DNA from 3 places in the Pseudomonas sp. B21-048 genome. Region 3 is predicted to be linked to each of the others. Evidence: predicted binding sites of a transcription regulator. Region 3 holds the regulator's gene; each other region holds the start of a gene.

Region 1 (3,276 bases), 2.5 Mb from region 3:
AGAGGCCGCATCATTGTCTACGGGTAATTTGGATTTCGAACAGTTCCGGGTCTTCCTGGAAAAAGCCTGTGGCATTTTGCTTGGTGAAAACAAGCAATACCTGGTCTCGAGCCGTCTCAACAAACTGATGGAACAGCAGGGCATCAAATCGCTGAGTGAGCTGGTTCAGCGCATCCAGACCCAGCCGCGCAGCGGTTTGCGCGAGATGGTGGTGGATGCCATGACCACCAACGAAACCCTGTGGTTTCGTGACACGTATCCGTTTGAAGTCTTGAAGAACAAGGTATTGCCTGAAGCCATCAAGGCAAGCCCCGGCCAGCGCCTGCGGATATGGTCGGCCGCGTGTTCATCGGGCCAGGAACCGTATTCGTTGTCGATGTCCGTCGATGAGTTCGAGCGGGTCAACATGGGCCAGTTGAAGGCGGGGGTGCAGATCGTTGCCACCGACCTGTCCGGCACCATGCTGACCAACTGCAAGACTGGCGAGTACGACAGCCTGGCCATCGGCCGCGGCTTGTCGCCCGAGCGCCTTCAGCGTTACTTCGACCCGAAAGGGCCGGGGCGCTGGGCCATCAAGGCGCCGATCAAGAGTCGGGTGGAATTTCGCTCGTTCAACTTGCTGGACAGCTACGCGAGCCTGGGCAAGTTCGACATCGTGTTCTGCCGCAACGTGCTGATCTACTTCTCTGCCGAGGTGAAGAAAGACATCCTGTTGCGCATCCACAGCACGCTGAAGCCAGGCGGTTATCTGTTCCTTGGCGCATCCGAAGCGCTGAACGGTTTGCCGGATCATTACCAAATGGTCCAGTGCAGCCCGGGGATCATTTACAAGGCGAAGTGATTCGTTGGTGGCATAAAAAAACGGGAGTCCTCATGGGGCTCCCGTTTTTTTGTGTCTGATCCTCATAGACGCCGCATCACCTGTAGGAGCGAGGCTTGCCCGCGAAAGCGGTGTGTCAGACAACATCATCATTGACTGATACACCGCTTTCGCGGGCAAGCCTCGCTCCTACAGATGATTGGGTATTGCCTGTGAGAAAGCGGCAGAAAAGCGGCAGGTGGCGGAAATCGGTTGCCGCTTTTCTGGCATTGCCGTCTCGCCATTGCGGGCAAAGCCCCGGTTTACGGGCTTTTTTGAATTGGCACGCCGCTTGCTATGTCCATCGTACGAAAAATCAGGTCACCCGAAGGTTTCCCGACATGAGCATCAGCTTCGATAAAGCGCTCGGTATCCACGAACAAGCCCTGGGCTTTCGCGCTCAGCGCGCTGAAGTCCTGGCCAACAACATCGCCAACGCCGACACCCCGAACTACAAGGCTCGGGATCTGGACTTCTCGAAAGTGCTCGCCGAGCAGAACGAGAAAACCAAAAACGGCAACTTCGCCTTGAACATGACCAACAGCCGTCACATCGAAGCTGAAGGCTTGGGCAACGGCGATGAGTCGCTGATGTATCGCACGCCGATGCAGCCCTCGATCGACCAGAACACCGTGGACGCCCAGCTGGAACAATCGAACTACGCGGAAAACGCGGTTAACTTCCAGGCCAGCTTCACCCTGCTCAACAGTAAATTCAAAGGGCTGGTGTCAGCCCTGCGCGGAGAGTAATCCATGTCCCTATCCAGTGTTTTCAACATTGCCGGTAGCGGCATGAGTGCCCAGACCACTCGCTTGAACACCGTGGCCTCGAACATCGCCAACGCCGAGACCGTCTCGTCGAGCATCGACCAGACTTACCGTGCCCGTCACCCGGTGTTCGCCACCATGTTCCAGGGTGGCCAAAGCGGCGGCAGCGATTCGCTGTTCCAGAACCAGGACGCGGCCGGTCAAGGCGTGCAAGTACTGGGCGTGGTCGAAGACCAGAGCAACCTTGAAGCGCGCTACGAGCCGAACCATCCGGCCGCCGATGCCAAGGGCTACGTCTATTACCCGAACGTCAATGTCGTCGAAGAAATGGCCGACATGATTTCCGCGAGCCGTTCGTTCCAGACCAACGCCGAAATGATGAACACCGCCAAAACCATGATGCAGAAGGTCCTGACCCTCGGTCAGTGATAAGGGGCGATTCACATGAGCGTTATCAGCGATGTTCTGGCCAACTCTTCGGTCACGACCACGACCAACAAGGACAGCCTGACCTCTGCCGCTACCGGCGGGCAAGAACTGGGCAAAGACGCGTTCCTGCAACTGCTGGTCACCCAGCTGAAAAACCAGAACCCGCTCGATCCTCAGGACAACAGCGAATTCGTGGCACAGCTGGCGCAGTTCAGTAGCCTGGAAGGCATTACCACGCTGAACGACACGGTTACCGGCCTTGCCAGCAGCTATAACTCGTCGCAAGCCTTGCAGGCTTCTTCGCTGGTGGGCCGTTCGGTCATCGCGCAGACCGACAAAACGGTGGTTGATACCTCCAAGAGCCTCAACGGTACCGTCGTGATGCCGACATCGGTTGCTGCTGCCACCGTCAAGATCAGCAACTCGGAAGGCAAAACCATCCGCACCCTCGACCTGGGCAGTCAAAGTGCCGGCAACGCCAGTTTCATCTGGGACGGCAAGGACGAGGCGGGCGCGGTGGCACCGGCGGGTACTTACACCTTCGGCGCGACGACCAGCATCGACGGCACGAACACCTCACTGATTACTTACCTGCCGGCAACGGTCAACAGCGTGACCATCAGCCAGACCGGCGGTGAGTTGATGCTGAACCTGGCAGGCATGGGCAGCGTTGCCCTGTCCCAAGTTCAAACCATTGGTCTATAGAGCCGACTAGCACGGCACAAAGGAGTGGAATATGTCTTTCAATATCGGCCTTAGCGGTCTCTATGCAGCCAACAAACAACTGGACGTGACCGGCAACAACATCGCCAACGTCGCGACCACCGGTTTCAAATCCTCCCGTGCAGAATTCGAAGACGTGTACTCGGCCACTCGCCTGGGTACCGGCAGCAAGACCGTCGGTAACGGCGTGCGTCTGGCCAACGTTTCCCAGCAGTTCAGTCAGGGCGACGTGAACAATACTGGCAACGTGTTGGACATGGGCATCCAGGGCAACGGCTTCTTCATCCTCAGCGACAATGGTTCCCTGAGCTACACCCGTGCCGGTGCGTTCAAGACCGACGCTGAAAACTATGTGGTGGATAACAACGGCAACCGTCTACAGGGTTTTGGCGCTGATGCCAACGGCAAGATCATCAACGGTGTGTTGACTGACTTGAAGATTAATACGTCGGCCCTCAAGCCGAACCCGACGACCAAGGTTGATCAGACGATGAACCT
Region 2 (3,276 bases), 2.0 Mb from region 3:
AAGTCGATGCGCTGACCGCCGGTGATTTTGGTGTAGAGGTCGTATTTCTTCGCCACCACGCCGATTGCGATCAGCTTGTCGGCGGTGATCTCGCCCCCGGCGATGCGCGGCACCACCGAATAGGTGCCGTTTTTCTGCATGTTGGCCATGAAGGTGTCGTTGGTGTCCTGCAACGGTACCAGCGAGACGTCCATGATCGGCTGGTTCCAGCACGAGGCGAGAATCGAACCCACCGCCGGTTTGCACACGTCGCAACCGGTGTGGCCGCGGCCGTGCTTGGCCAGCAGTTCTTCGAAGGTGATCACCCCCTCTACCCGCACCAGCGCATAAAGTTCCTGACGGGTGTAGGCGAAGTGTTCGCACAGGCTTTTGTCGACACTGACGCCGCGAGCAATCAATTCATGCTCGAACACTTGCTTGAGCAGCCCTGCGCATCCACCGCAACCGGTGCAAGCCTTGGTCTGCGACTTGAGCAGGCCGAGGTCGGTGCAGCCACCGTCGATGGCCGAGCAGATCGAGCCCTTGGTGACGTTATGGCACGAGCACACGGTCGCTGACTCGGGCAACGCGCCCGGGCCCAGGGTTGGTGCGCCGGAGGACGATGGCAGAATCAGGCTGGCCGGTTCCGACGGCAAGGCAATGCCGTTCTGCATGTATTGCAGCAGGGTGTCGTAATAGCTGTTGTCGCCGACCAGCACCGCGCCGAGCACGCGCTTGCTGTCAGCATCCACCACCAGGCGGCGGTAGCTGGCTGTCGCTTCATCGATGAACTGATAGCTGCGCGCACCCGGCGTCTGGGCGTGAGCATCGCCGATGGAACCGACATCGACGCCGAGCAGTTTGAGCTTGGTCGACATGTCGGCGCCCTGGAACGGCTCGGTGGCTTGATTGCACAGCAGCGACGCGACGCCACGGGCCATCTGGTAACCGGGGGCGACCAGACCGAAGAGGCTGCCATTCCAGGCGGCGCACTCGCCGATGGCATAGATGTTCGGGTCGCTGGTCAGGCATTGATCGTCGATCACCACGCCGCCACGTGGACCGATGTCCAGCGCACATTGGCGGGCCAGCGCGTCTTGCGCGCGGATGCCGGCGGAGAACACGATCAGGTCGGCTTCGAGGAATTCGTCATTGGCAAAATTCATCCGGTAGCGGTACTGCTCGCCAGCACTGATCGACTGCGTGCCACGGGACAGATGAACACCCACGCCGAGTCGCTCGATTTGCGCTTTCAGCGCCAAGCCACCCTGCTCGTCCAGCTGCACCGGCATCAGGCGGGGGGCAAATTCCACCACATGCGCTTCCAGGCCCAGGCTTTTCAGAGCGTTGGCCGCTTCCAGGCCGAGCAGGCCACCGCCGACCACCACACCACGCCGGGCATTGGCTGCCGCGGCACGAATCGCGTCGAGGTCTTCGAGGGTGCGATAGACCAGGCGCGAGTCACCTTCCGCACCTTCAATAGGCGGCACGAAAGGATAAGAGCCGGTGGCCAGAACCAGTTTGTCGTACGAGACGCAACCTTGTGCGGTGATCACCTGACGGCGGTTGCGGTCGATTTCCAGCACCGGCACGCCCAGATGCAAGGTGACGCCCGGCGTCTGGTACAGAGAGGCTTCGCCCAGGGCCAGCGACTCGGCATCGCGCCCGCCGAAATACTCGGACAGATGCACCCGGTCGTAGGCGCGCATCGGCTCTTCGCTGAAGACATGCAGGCGGTAATGGTCGAGGGCGCCGCGCTCGATGAGCTGCTCGACACAATGGTGGCCGACCATGCCATTGCCGATCACGATCAGTGTTTGCAGTTTGTTCAACGCGGCAACATTGGAATTCATAGTAAGCACCCAGCCAAAGCCAATCACGGTTAAAAAAAGCAAAAAAAACGCCTGAAACCTCTCGGTTTCAGGCGTCTTTGCCTGTTCTTCGCGGTGTTCGACCTGGCGCCTTCGCCGGATCCACCGATGTTGCCCACGACCTGCTCGGCCGGTCGATCTTCGTTGATCGAGTGGGCTGCCCATCTGTTTTCGATGGACCTGAGGGGATCAATGCAGCCTTTGTGCCAGCCGGTGGGTCGATACTTCATCCGCGTTGCAAAACTTGCGATTGAACAATCGGGAAACAGGCTGGCGACCCAGAACAGACGTGTTTTGACAGGATTTCAGACGTGGTTGCGCGGATCATTGGCAACAGAGGAGTGGGTACTGACAGAGGGGAAAACTCAGGGAACCGATCGCGGCAGGTGCACGTTTTTATGGCATCGCGCTTTATAAAAGTGCATGTAGCGGTTTTTTCGAGGCTTTCACCGCTTGTAGGACGTGCGCGTCAGATCATTCAACATTGATTAAAGGATCCTGTTTAAGCGTCCTCAAGGTTACTTCCTGCAAGCTACAAGATCTTGCGCCGCTGCCTACGCTTACGCCAGAATCCGCCGGCTTGTGCGCCTTGGGGTTGCTCGGTAACTTGATTCGTGTCACTGCCCATCAGTGATCGGGTTTAGCAGCCTGGGGTTACAAGCAAGGTGCACAAGCTCTTGTCAGTCAGGCATTACCATGCCTGCACTTGATGGTGGTTGTGCGCAGGGCGCCTTCGGGCGCGCCGGCTTTGCTAGCTTCCCCGGTCTGCTAACCTGCGTACAGCTGCCTCCCTCTCGTTTAGCAGCAGAAGGGTTGGCACCCAATCAGAGAAGCCAGCTTATGTTCAAGGTTACGCCAAACCCACCGGACACCGATCCGATATCCCCCTACGAACCCGGTTCAAAAAAACTCAACGAGGCCGCCGAACGCGCCCTCGATTATCACCTCAACTCGATTGCCGACATCAAAGCCACCGCGCGTAAACCCAGCAAGCTATTTGCCGTGGACCCGGAAGCGACTAGCGAAACCCTGGCGATTTTTCTGGTCGAGACGCTGGCCTCGGTCGATGTGATGGTCCATCAGTTGGTCGATCATCTGGAGGGTGAGTCGCGTCACGCCCTGCTGGGTATTTCGAACAGCATCATGGTCGCGGAGATCACGGCGAACCGGGTGCTGGATCACATTAATACGCCTGAGTAATGGTGAGTGAGTCACTGACGCAGGGTTGTGCAGCGGTTCCTTTTTTGGGGCCGCTGCGCGGCCCAGCGAGAGCAAGCTCCCTCGCCACAGGTTTCTCGGTGCTTGCTCTGGCCGCGACCTTTTGGCGCATGCCGACTGGCCATCGATTGGGCGCCACAGGGCAACAGTTTGTTAACATCCGTGCGCTTTTTTTCGTCTGATTGATCAGCCACTGTAGATTCCCGGT
Region 3 (3,276 bases):
AAAATCGCGTTGTACTGATCGATCGCGCCAAAGTCATCGATAAGGACAACAACGTTACCCAAGGCGAGAAAATCGTCTACGACACGGTCAAAAAGCTTGCGAGTGCCGGTCGCGCCACGGGCAACAAGGTCACCGAAGCGCGTCCTCGCATCGACATGGTGATCCAGCCGAAGAAGAAAACCGACGAGCAAAAGGCCCAGTAATGGCAACTCTGAAAGCTCAGCATCTGGCCAAGAGCTACAAGAGCCGTCAGGTCGTGCGCGACGTCAGCCTGTCCATCGACAGCGGTCAGATCGTCGGCCTGCTTGGTCCTAACGGTGCCGGTAAAACCACTTGCTTCTATATGATTGTCGGCTTGGTGCAGGCCGATCAGGGCCGCGTCCTGATCGATGACCTGGACGTGAGCCACCAGCCTATGCACGGTCGTGCGAAGGCGGGTATCGGTTATCTTCCGCAAGAAGCGTCGATCTTCCGCAAACTGTCGGTGGCCGACAACATCATGGCCATCCTCGAGACCCGCAAGGAACTCGACAAGGCCGGTCGTCGCCAGGAGCTGGAAAGCCTGCTGCAGGAATTTCACATCCACCACATACGCGACAACCTCGGCATGAGCCTGTCCGGTGGTGAACGCCGCCGCGTGGAAATCGCCCGGGCGCTGGCCACCAATCCGAAATTCATCCTCCTCGACGAACCCTTCGCCGGTGTGGACCCTATTTCGGTGGGCGACATCAAGCAGATCATTCATCATCTCAAGGCCAAAGGCATTGGTGTGCTGATCACGGACCACAACGTCCGTGAAACCCTGGATATCTGCGAAACCGCCTACATCGTCAACGATGGTCAACTGATCGCTGAAGGTGACTCCGCCACCATCCTGGCCAATGAACTGGTCAAGGAAGTGTATCTGGGTCATGAGTTCCGCCTGTAAGCACTCAGGTGCCCGGGCCGCCGAGAGAGCGCTGACTTCAATAAAAAATCAATAACTTTTTATTGTTACAGCGCTCTAGGCAAACACTTCAGTTTCGGGCATATAATTTGCTTATGTTTGGCGCTTCGGCGCCCTGTAGTGGATGGCGCATGTGCGCCGGCGAATAAGGTGTTAAGCCCCTGCCATGAAACCATCGCTAGTCTTGAGAATGGGCCAGCAGCTGACGATGACACCGCAGCTGCAACAGGCCATCCGCCTGCTCCAATTGTCGACCCTGGACCTGCAACAGGAAATCCAGGAGGCCCTGGAGTCCAATCCGATGCTCGAACGCCAGGAAGAAGGCGACGACTTCGATAACGCCGACCCCTTGGCCGATAGCGCCGAACAGAAACCCAACGCCGACATTCAGGAACCCTCCTACCAGGAAACCGCCCCAACGGTGGATAACCTCGAAGAAGGCGACTGGAATGAGCGCATTCCTAACGAATTGCCCGTCGACACGGCCTGGGAAGACGTCTACCAGACCAGCGCCAGCAGCCTGCCGAGCAACGATGACGACGAGTGGGATTTCACCACCCGCACATCGGTCGGTGAAAGCCTGCAAAGCCATTTGCTCTGGCAACTGAACCTGGCACCGATGTCCGACACCGATCGCCTGATCGCCGTGACCCTGATCGACTGCATCAACAATCAGGGATACCTGGACGAAACCCTCGAGGAAATCCTCGAAGCGTTCGACCCGGAACTGGACATCGAACTGGACGAAATCGAAGCCGTCCTGCACCGCATCCAACAATTCGAACCCGCCGGCATCGGTGCTCGCAACCTCGGTGAATGCCTGCTGCTGCAACTGCGCCAGCTGCCCGCCAAGACCCCTTGGCTGGCCGAGGCCAAGCGCCTGGTCACCGACTACATCGACCTGCTCGGCGGCCGCGACTACAGCCAGCTGATGCGCCGCATGAAGCTCAAGGAAGATGAACTGCGTCAGGTCATCGAATTGGTCCAGAGCCTCAACCCGCGCCCGGGCTCGCAGATCGAGTCAGCCGAAGCCGAATACGTCGTGCCCGATGTGATCGTGCGCAAGGACAACGAGCGCTGGCTGGTGGAGCTGAACCAGGAGTCGGTACCACGCCTACGGGTCAACGCCCAATACGCCGGTTTCGTACGTCGTGCCGATACCAGCGCTGACAATACCTTCATGCGCAATCAGCTGCAGGAAGCTCGTTGGTTCATCAAGAGCCTGCAAAGCCGCAATGAAACCCTGATGAAAGTCGCCACCCAGATCGTCGAGCATCAGCGCGGCTTTCTTGAATACGGCGACGAAGCCATGAAGCCGCTGGTGCTGCATGACATCGCCGAAGCGGTGGGCATGCACGAATCGACGATTTCACGGGTGACCACGCAAAAATTCATGCATACCCCACGGGGCATCTATGAACTGAAATACTTTTTTTCCAGTCACGTCAGCACCTCCGAAGGCGGTGAATGCTCGTCCACGGCGATTCGCGCGATCATCAAAAAACTGGTTGCCGCGGAAAATCAGAAAAAGCCGTTGAGTGACAGCAAGATCGCTGGTTTACTGGAGGCACAAGGCATTCAGGTAGCCCGTCGCACCGTCGCCAAGTACCGCGAATCCCTGGGGATCGCGCCTTCCAGCGAACGGAAGCGGTTGATGTAACCGCCGGGCTCGCCACAGCGTTCCAGTGGCAGGCATTTCTGCCTGCCGCTTTATGCACTGGCAACGAAGGAGAAGCTGTATGCAAGTCAACATCAGTGGACACCAACTGGAAGTGACCGAACCCCTGCGCACCTACATCGGCGAAAAACTCGACCGATTAGAGAGGCATTTCGACAAGATCACCAATGTGCAAGTCACGATGAACGTCGAAAAACTGCTGCAGAAAATCGAAGCCACGCTGCATATTCCCGGCGGAGAAGTGGTCGCCAATGCCGAGCATACGGACATGTATGCCGCCATCGACCTGCTGACCGACAAGCTGGATCGCCAACTCAAAAAGCATAAGGAAAAGACCCAGAGCCTCCTCCAGGGCGCGACCGGTCGCTAACACCCCCAATCCATGATCCGACTAGAAACCATCCTGACCCCCGGCCGTTCCCAAGTGAACGCGCCGGGTGGCAGTAAAAAGAAAGCCCTCGAGCAAATTGCCAACCTTATCCACCGCGAAGTACCGGATCTGGAAATGCAGGACGTCTTCGAGGCCCTGATTGCCCGTGAGAAACTCGGTTCTACCGGTTTCGGCAACGGCATCGCCATCCCCCACTGCCGGCTCAAAGGCTGCACCTCGCCAATCAGTGCGCTGCTGCACCTGGAAGCCCCTATCGATTTC

What was found. The regulator sigma-54, encoded in region 3, starts transcription at its own class of promoters, with help from an activator protein. The targets are predictions, from matches to a motif close to ANTGGCATNNANNTTGCTNT.
Region 1: the regulator sigma-54 is predicted to act here: its motif matches at 1,139-1,158, upstream of flgB (flagellar basal body rod protein FlgB).
Region 2: the regulator sigma-54 is predicted to act here: its motif matches at 1,868-1,887, upstream of nirB (nitrite reductase large subunit NirB).

The regions. Positions count from the first base shown of each region.
Region 1 covers NZ_CP087168.1:4,110,694-4,113,969, reverse strand. The annotation lists gene cheR (protein-glutamate O-methyltransferase CheR) at 14-841, shown strand; gene flgB (flagellar basal body rod protein FlgB) at 1,201-1,608, shown strand; gene flgC (flagellar basal body rod protein FlgC) at 1,612-2,055, shown strand; gene flgD (flagellar hook assembly protein FlgD) at 2,071-2,760, shown strand; gene flgE (flagellar hook protein FlgE) at 2,792-3,276, shown strand, end outside.
Region 2 covers NZ_CP087168.1:2,937,250-2,940,525, forward strand. The annotation lists gene nirB (nitrite reductase large subunit NirB) at 1-1,832, opposite strand, end outside; gene LOY56_RS13935 (DUF6124 family protein) at 2,691-3,050, shown strand.
Region 3 covers NZ_CP087168.1:920,261-923,536, reverse strand. The annotation lists gene lptA (lipopolysaccharide transport periplasmic protein LptA) at 1-203, shown strand, start outside; gene lptB (LPS export ABC transporter ATP-binding protein) at 203-928, shown strand; gene LOY56_RS04070 (RNA polymerase factor sigma-54) at 1,113-2,606, shown strand; gene hpf (ribosome hibernation-promoting factor, HPF/YfiA family) at 2,686-2,994, shown strand; gene ptsN (PTS IIA-like nitrogen regulatory protein PtsN) at 3,007-3,276, shown strand, end outside.